2 regions of the Cupriavidus sp. H39 genome follow, and region 2 is predicted to be linked to the other one. Evidence: riboswitches for the same ligand, from Rfam matches in the RefSeq annotation. Region 2 holds a riboswitch; the other holds the start of a gene.
What was found. Region 2 has a riboswitch for glycine ahead of gcvT (glycine cleavage system aminomethyltransferase GcvT). Riboswitches for the same ligand answer to the same signal wherever they lie in the genome.
Positions count from the first base shown of each region.

Region 1 (4,413 bases), on a different replicon from region 2:
GGGTGCTGCCGATTCCCACGTATTGCGAAGATTGGATTTCACCCTGCTGTCGGTCATCTGTACGCTCCTCAGGACCCACCGCCGTTTGTACAGGAGCATTGTATTGCGCAAGCGATCGTGTGGGTCCTGTCGTGCAGCGCCCGTTGGTTGGCCTCCACGCAGAAGGCTTTCATTCTGCGCACAATTGGAGACTGCGCGGGTGAGTGAGTGCCTTCCTGAACGAATCCAACGGCTGAGTGGCCATTTGTTCGGCTCCGGTCTTGCCCTGACCCTCTACCTTCGCATCATCAGATCCCGCCCGCCGCCATGGCAGCGCCCGGCACTACCGCCGGCGCCGTTCCCAGTGCCTGGTCCACAACGCCCGCCACCATGTCCGCCGTCACCGCCGACAAGGTCCACCCCAGGTGTCCATGGCCGGTGTTGTAGAAGATGCAGGCCGCGCGACCGCGCCCCACGCGCGGCAGCATGTCGGGCATCATTGGCCGCAGCCCGGCCCACGGCACCACGCTGCGCGTGCTGACGCCGGGGAAGCACTGCTGCACCCAGTCCACCAGCGGGCGGATGCGGTCGGCGCGGATATCGCGGTTGGTGCCGTTGAACTCGGCGGTGCCGGCAACGCGGAAGCGGTCGTCGCCCAGGCGGCTGGTTACCAGCTTGGTTTCGTCGTCTAGCAGGCTGACCACCGGTGCCGCGGCGCGGCTGGCGTCATCGGTCAGGTTGACGGTGATCGAATAGCCCTTGACCGGATAGATATTGACGCGGTCGCCCAGCCCGGCGGCCAGCGCGCGGCTGGCGGTGCCGGCGCAGATCACGGCGCCGTCGAAGGTGGAACTGGCGGTGTCGTTGTCGTCCTGCACGGTGACGGTGGCATGCCGTCCGTCCGTTTTCACCGCGCGCACGTCCTGGCCGTACAGGCAGCGCACGCCCAGGCGCGCAATGGCGGCGGCGAGGCCGCTGGTGAACTTGTGGATGTCGCCGGTGGAATCGCTCTCGGTGAAGTAGCCGCCATAGTAGGAGCCTGCCAGCGTCGGCTCGATCGCCCGCATCTCCCCGGGCGTCACCGCGCGCCGCTCCAGGCCGCCTCGCGCCAGCAGCGCGGAGACCCGGCCGGCATGCTCGAAGCCGGCCCGGTCGCGATAGATATGGAGGATGCCGGCCCGCTTCAGGTCGAAGTCGATGCCTTCCTGCGCCGCCCAGGCAAACAGGTGCTCGCGCGCGGCGATGGCCAGGCGCGCGGTTTCGATGGTGTTGCGGCGGTAGTGGGGAATCGACGCGATGAACTCGGCGAACCATGACAGCTTGTGCCAGCTGGGCCGGGGATTGACCAGCAGCGGCGCATCATTGCGCAGCATCCATTTGATGCCCTTGACGAGGGTGGACCAGTGGGTCCAGACCTCGGCATTGGAGGCGGAGAGTTGCCCGCCGTTGGCGAACGAGGTCTCCATGGCGGCATAGCGGTGCCGTTCGAACAGCGTGACGGAGAATCCGCGCCGGGCCAGCGCGTAGGCCGTGGTAACACCGGTGATGCCACCGCCGATGACAGCGATCGTTTTCATGATCTGCAGGATCCAGGAACGTCTGAGGGTAGGAGTCCGCACGCAACATGCGTGAAGGACGCCCCCTCTGTTCTGGACCTGAGAGATTCACGACGCCTGGCCGCGGGGGCGGGGCGCGCTTGCTCCTTCGGTATGCCGGGCTGACGATGGCGTCCGGCATTCTTCAGAGTGCACTGACGGGTGATGCCGGTCCTTTTGCCTGAGAGTTTCCGGGGCGGTTGCTCCTTCGGCGCCGTGCGCGGCGGGCGCCGCGACGGTCTCTCCCTGCATCACGCTGGCTGGATGCCAGTCGGGGCAATGTAGTGACAAGGCCGTGCATTGGGTATGCGGGTTAACGCTGAGATTGCCGGCGGCCCGCGTCGCTATGTCGCATCGGCGCCAATCGCCTCGCCCCATAAAATGTCAGCGCTCGCTATCGGGGAGGCGCGGGAGGCGCCTGATGCTGCGCAGGACAGCGAGCCAAAAAGACGACAACAAGGTTTCCAGTGAAGAAAAATCGCATTGCGCTCGCGGTTTCGGCGGTGCTGATGGGGCCCCCCGTTGCGGTCGCCCAGGCCGTGGATGCGCCCGAGCCGCTGCAGGAGGTGGTGGTCTCGGCCAAATCGGAGTCCGGCGAAACACCGGCGATCCCGCCCAACACGCCCGCGCCCGCCTACGGCATCCGCAGCACCCGCATGGCCGACTTCAACGTGGTCAATACGGAAGACGCGCTCAAATACGCGCCCAACCTCGCCGTGCGCAAGCGCTTTATCGGCGATATGAATTCGATCATCTCGGTGCGCAGCACCAGTTCGCGCCAGTCGGCGCGCGGGCTGGTCTATGCGGACGGCCTGCTGCTGTCCAACCTGCTGGGTTCGGATTTCAGCTTCCCGCCGCGCTGGTCGCTGGTCAATGCCGCCGAGATCGAGCGCATGGACGTGCTGTACGGCCCGTATTCGGCGCTGTATCCCGGCAACTCGCTGGGCGCGACGGTGCTGATCACCACGCGCACGCCGGAGAAGTTCGAGGGCGATGCCGGCGTGCAGCTGTTTGCGCAGCGTTTCGGCCTCTATGGCACCCATGACAACTTCAACGGCGTGCATGCCAACGCCTATGTGGGCGACCGCGTCGGCGCGTTCTCGTGGCTGGTCAGCGTGGACCGGCAGGACAGCAAGAGCCAGCCGCTGAGCTTCTATACCGCGTCGCGCTCGACGCGACCAGCGGGCGCGGCGGACATCCCGGTCTCGGGCGCCTATTTCGACCGGGACCAGAGCGGCCGCGATCGCGTGGTGATGGGCGTGAACAGCGAAGGCATCACGCACACGGTGCAAGACCAGCTCAAGCTCAAGCTCGGCTACGACATCACCAGCACGCTGCAGGCCCAGTTCACCGCCGCCTACTGGCAGCAGGACCGCTCCAATTCCACCGGCAGCTACCTGCGCGATGCCAACGGCAACGTGGTCTCGGGCGGGCCGGTGAATATCGGCGGCTACCAGTATGTGATTCCTGCCAACGCCTTCGCGCCGGGCAACGGCGAGGACGCGCGCTGGCTCTACGGGCTGTCGCTGCGCACGCGCAATCAGACCGGCTGGAACTTCTCGGGCGTGGCCTCGCTGTTCGATGTCAGCAAGGACGTGAGCCGCAGCGCCGGCACCGCCGGCAACGGACCGGGAACGGTGACCTATGGCGATGGCACCGGCTGGCGCACGCTCGACCTGAAGGCCGACTACCGCCCGCAGCGGTTGCAGGGCGGGCATTGGGTCACGGTCGGCTACCACTATGACAACTACCGGCTGAGCAACACCAGCTACGACACCTCTGACTGGCGCGCGGCCACCATCACCGCGTTCAACAACGCCTTCGCCGGCAAGACCGAGACCCAGGCGCTCTTTGCGCAGGACGCCTGGTACTTTGCCGAGGACTGGAAGCTGATTCCCGGCGTGCGCTACGAGCACTGGCGCGCCTATGACGGCAGCCGCAGCCAGCCGGGCGTGGCGGTCGGCTATCCCGTGCGCAGCGAATCCAACTGGTCACCCAAGCTGACGCTGGAGAAGGCGTTCGGGCAGGACTGGCTGGGCCGGTTGTCGCTGGGCCAGGCCTATCGCTACCCGACCGTCAGCGAGCTGTTCCAGGGCCGCATCACTGGCACGGCGCTGATCAACAATGACCCCACCCTGCGGCCCGAGCGCTCGTTCTCGAAGGACCTGACCTTCGAGCGCACGGTCGATGCCTCGAACTTCCGGGTCTCGCTGTACGAGGACGATATCCGCGATGCGCTGGTCAGCCAGACCAACACCACGGTATTCCCCACCGTCACCAGCTTCCAGAACGTGGAGCGGGTGCGCACGCGCGGCATCGAGCTGGCCTATGACGGGCGCGACGTGCTGGTGAGCGGCTTCGACCTGTCGGCCAGCGGCGCCTACAACCATTCGAAGACGCTGGAGAATGCCAACAACCCGGCCTCGGTGGGCAAGTATTTCTACCGCATCCCGAAGTGGCGCGCCAACCTGGCGGGCACCTATCGTTTCGCGCCGGCGTGGGCCGGCACGCTGGCCATGACCTATTCGGGCCGGCAGTACAATACGCTCGACAATTCGGACACCAATCCCGATACCTTTGGCGGCACCAGCAGCTTCCTGACCTTCGACGTCAAGGTGACCTACAAGCCCGCGCGCAATGTGCGGCTCGGGCTTGGCATCGACAACCTCACCGACCAGCGCTATTACGTCTACCACCCGTACCCGGGCCGGACGTTCTACGCCGAGGCAAAACTTTCCTTCTGAGCCCGTGAACACGCTGACTTCCACCCTGCCAGGCACCCGTCCCGCCGTCCGCGTCATCCTTGCCGGGCTGGTCGCCTGCGTCGCGGTGGCGGCCG
Region 1 covers NZ_CP189846.1:165,912-170,324, reverse strand. The annotation lists gene ACOCMH_RS01255 (class I SAM-dependent methyltransferase) at 1-57, opposite strand, end outside; gene ACOCMH_RS01250 (D-amino acid dehydrogenase) at 288-1,598, opposite strand; glycine riboswitch at 1,614-1,733, opposite strand; glycine riboswitch at 1,734-1,832, opposite strand; gene ACOCMH_RS01245 (TonB-dependent receptor) at 2,084-4,318, shown strand; gene ACOCMH_RS01240 (sialidase family protein) at 4,323-4,413, shown strand, end outside.
Region 1: another riboswitch for glycine. It lies ahead of ACOCMH_RS01250 (D-amino acid dehydrogenase); the one in region 2 lies ahead of gcvT (glycine cleavage system aminomethyltransferase GcvT).

Region 2 (4,413 bases):
AGGTCCGGGAAGTCGGTCTGCAGCCCGCGCAGGTTGTCCAGCGTGGCGCCGCGCCAGCCGTAGATGGCCTGGTCGTCGTCGCCCACCGCGGTGAACGCCGGCGCGCGCAGGTGCGAGCCGCCCGCGAGCAGCTTGAGCAGCTGGTACTGGCAGGCGTTGGTGTCCTGGTATTCGTCGACCAGGAAGTAGCGCAGGCGGTTCTGCCACTTGAGCCGGACCGCTTCATTGCGCGCGAACAGCTCCGCGGGCAGGCGGATCAGGTCGTCGAAATCCACGGCCTGGTACGCGTTCAGCGTGGCGACGTAGTTGCGGTAGACCAGCGCGGCCTGGTGTTCGTCGGCATTACCGGAGACCGCGGCCTGCGCGATCGCGGCCTCGGGGTCGACCATGCCGTTCTTCCACAGCGAGATCGTGCTTTGCACGCCGCGGATCAGCTTCTTGTCGGTGGTGCCCAGCTGTTCCTGGATCAGGCCGAAGCAGTCGTCCGAATCCATGATCGAAAACTGCGGCTTCAGGCCGACGTGCTCGGCTTCCATGCGCAGGATCTGCACGCCCAGCGAATGGAAGGTACAGACCGTCAGCTGCCTGAGCGGGATGCGCTTGCCCTCGCGCGTGGTCTTGCCCTCCATCAGCTTGGCGATGCGCTCCTGCATTTCCTTGGCCGCCTTGTTGGTAAACGTGACGGCGGCGATATGGCGCGGCTCGAAGCCCTTGTCCTCGATCAGATGCGCGATCTTCTGCGTGATCACCCGGGTCTTGCCGGAGCCCGCGCCGGCCAGCACCAGGCAAGGCCCGTCCAGGTAGCGGACGGCTTCGGATTGGGCGGGGTTCAGGCCATGGGTCATGCGGGAAGGCGCTTTGGGGGCGGCAAGGGATTCGATCGGAAAGGGCGGCGAGGCAGGCGGGGCGCGCCGCATCCCGTCAACAGGACCGGCGGCAAAGCTGCCGATGTTAACACGCACGCGGTGGCAGGTCAGTCAGCGTAATCCGCGTGCGCAGGGCTGTTTGTGTCACCGGCGTAACACTTCGTAAAGCCCGGAGCCGATTGCGCAATACGACGCTCTAACAAGTGTGTCCCTCGGCCTGTCGGAGGACTTGGGCATGCATAAATCATCACATCGGAGCCAAACCATGAAATCCCTGCAAGCTTTGACCAAGGTGACCCTGATCGGCATGACGGTCGCGGCCTTTGCCGGTTGCGCGGACATGACCCCGAAGCAGCGTAATACCGCCATTGGCGCGGGTGCCGGCGCCGTCGGCGGCGCCGTCCTTACGGACGGCAGCGCGCTGGGTACGCTGGGAGGCGCCGCGGTGGGCGGCGTCATCGGCAACGTGGTCACCGACGACAAGAAGAAGTAAATCCGGCCACGCAGCACCGGGTACGGCAGGCTCCGGCGGTGGTTTGACAAAGGCCGGGGCCTCCCGTACATTGCGCGCATCCGACCGGGAGAGCGCGCAGAACTGCGCCGCCGAAGGGGTATCACCCGAAAACTCTCAGGCACCACGGACCGGTCGGATCGGCATGCAACATGCACACGATGCATGCCGCACTCTGGAGAGCGGCACCCGCCATTCGTGGCGAGCGTGCCCACCGAAGGGGCGCGCGAGGATGGGATCGACCCGGTCCGCCTCGTAATCTCTCAGGTATCGAGGACAGAGGGGTCATCCGCTGCAGCGGATTGCCTGGCATCACGGCCAGGTGATCGTTGCGGCGGATGACCCTTTTTTGTTTTCGCCAACCGAGACTGCCCCCGAGGATCCCATGACGCTCCAGGCCACGCCCCTCAACGCTATCCACCGCGCCCTCGGCGCCCGCATGGTCGACTTCGGCGGCTGGGACATGCCGGTCAACTACGGCTCCCAGATCGAAGAGCACAACGCCGTGCGCACCGATGCCGGCATGTTCGACGTCTCGCACATGTGCGTGGTCGATCTCGCCGGCCCCAATACCCGCAGCTTCCTGCGCGGCCTGCTGGCCAACAACGTCGACAAGCTGCAGACCCCCGGCAAGGCGCTCTATTCGTGCATGCTCGACGAGAACGGCGGCGTCATCGACGACCTGATCGTTTATTTCTTCGCCGAGGACCGTTTCCGCCTGGTGGTCAACGCCGGCACCGCGGTGGGCGACATCGACTGGATCCGCGCCCGCAACGACGCCACGGGCAGCGGCGTGACCATCACCCCGCGCCGTGAAGACGTCGCGCCGGAAGGCGTGCAGCCGCTGGCGATCGTCGCGGTGCAAGGGCCCAACGCCCGCGCCAGGGTGTGGAGCACCTTCCCCTCGACCCAGCCTTCCGATGCGCTCAAGCCTTTCAACGCCGTGGTGGTGCAGGACCCCGCCCTGGGCGAAGTGATGGTGGCGCGCACCGGCTACACCGGCGAAGACGGCTTCGAGCTGGTGCTGCCGGCAGCCAGCGTCGCCGGCCTGTGGGAAAAACTGAATGCCGCGGGCGTGCGCCCGGCCGGCCTGGGCGCGCGCGACACGCTGCGCCTGGAAGCGGGCATGAACCTGTATGGCCAGGACATGGATATCAACGTCTCGCCGCTGGACGCGGGCCTGGCGTGGACCGTCGACCTGCAGAGCGAGCGTGACTTCACCGGCAAGGCGGCGCTGGCCGCCAACGGCCAGCAGCAACAGTTCCTCGGCCTGATCCTGCGTCCGACGGAAGGAAAAGCGGGCGGCGTGCTGCGCGCCCACCAGAAAGTCATTACCCCCGCCGGTGACGGTGAAATCACCAGCGGCACCTTCAGCCCCTCGCTGTCGCAATCGATTGCGTTCGCGCGCCTGCCGCTGGGCGTGAACGTGGGCGACACCGTGCAGGTGGAGATCCGCGACCGCAAACTCAACGCGACTGTGGTTAAACTGCCGTTTGTGCGTCATGGCAAGGCACTCGTGAGCTAAGGGAAAGCCCCGCTCACCCAACGGTCGCCCTCGCCTGCCGGCGCGTCATGCAATTCGCGCCGGGCAGGCATCACCCAACAAGAAACAGATCTGAATCCGGAGAACCTTCATGAATTTCCCCGCTGACCTCAAGTACACCGAGTCGCATGAGTGGGTGCGCGTCGAAGCTGACGGCACGCTCACCATCGGCATCACCGACCACGCCCAGGATGCGCTGGGCGACATCGTCTTCCTGGAACTGCCTGAAGTGGGCAAGTCGGTCGGTGCCGGCGACGCGCTGGCCGTGGTGGAATCGGTGAAGGCGGCGTCCGACATCTACGCCCCGGTGGCCGGTGAAGTGATCGCCGTCAACGAGGCCGCCACGGCCGCGCCGGAAAGCGTCAACGCCAACGCCTTCGACGCGTGGCTGTTCAAGCTCAAGCCGGCCAATGGCGACGACGTCAACGGCCTGATGTCTGCCGACGCCTACAAGGCCAGCGTCGGCGCCTGATCGCCCGCCGGTCCCGCGCCAGGGATCGGCACACCGCATTCGCGGCGCCGCGGCACGGCTGACCACCTGCCGCTGCGCCCACCACGAGGTTCTTGCCCATGAACGCCCCGCTGCCCATGAACGCCGCCCAAGCAACCCGGCCCACGCTGGCCGAACTGGAGGCGCGCGACGCCTTCGCCGCCCGCCATATCGGCCCCGATACCCCCGAGCAGCAGCACATGCTGAAGGCGCTCGGCTATGACAGCCGCGCCGCGCTGATCGACGCCGTGATCCCCGCCGCCATCCGCCGCCGCGACGGCATGCCGATGGGCGAGTTCACCGAGCCGCTGAGCGAAGAGGCGGCGCTGGCAAAGCTGCGCACCCTCGCCGGCAAGAACAAGGTACTGAAGAGCTTTATTGGCCAGGGCTACTTCAACACCATCACGCCCGGCGTCATCCTGCGCAATATCTTCGAGAACCCGGCCTGGTACACCGCCTACACGCCCTACCAGCCCGAGATCTCGCAGGGTCGCCTGGAGGCGATGCTGAACTTCCAGCAGATGGTCACCGACCTGACCGGCCTGGACATCGCCAATGCGTCGATGCTGGACGAAGGCACCGCAGCGGCCGAGGCCATGACGCTGCTGCAGCGCGTGAACAAGCACGACTCGAACACCTTCTTCGTCGCCGACGACGTGCTGCCGCAGACGCTGGAAGTGGTGCGCACGCGCGCGCTGCCGCTGGGCATCGAAGTCAAGGTCGGGCCCGCCGCCGATGCCGCCGCCGCGGGCGCCTTTGGCGTGCTGCTGCAATACCCGGGCGTGAACGGTGACATCAACGACTACCGCGCCATTGCCGAGGCCGTGCACGCCGCCGGCGGCCTGGTGGTGGCCGCCGCCGACCTGCTGGCGCTGACCCTGATTGCCGCCCCCGGCGAATGGGGTGCCGACGTGGCCGTGGGCAATTCGCAGCGCTTCGGCGTGCCGCTGGGCTTTGGCGGCCCGCACGCCGGCTACATGGCGGTGAAGGACGCGTTCAAGCG
Region 2 covers NZ_CP189848.1:107,479-111,891, forward strand. The annotation lists gene ACOCMH_RS16020 (UvrD-helicase domain-containing protein) at 1-845, opposite strand, end outside; gene ACOCMH_RS16025 (glycine zipper 2TM domain-containing protein) at 1,132-1,359, shown strand; glycine riboswitch at 1,435-1,521, shown strand; glycine riboswitch at 1,543-1,667, shown strand; gene gcvT (glycine cleavage system aminomethyltransferase GcvT) at 1,763-2,902, shown strand; gene gcvH (glycine cleavage system protein GcvH) at 3,012-3,392, shown strand; gene gcvP (aminomethyl-transferring glycine dehydrogenase) at 3,491-4,413, shown strand, end outside.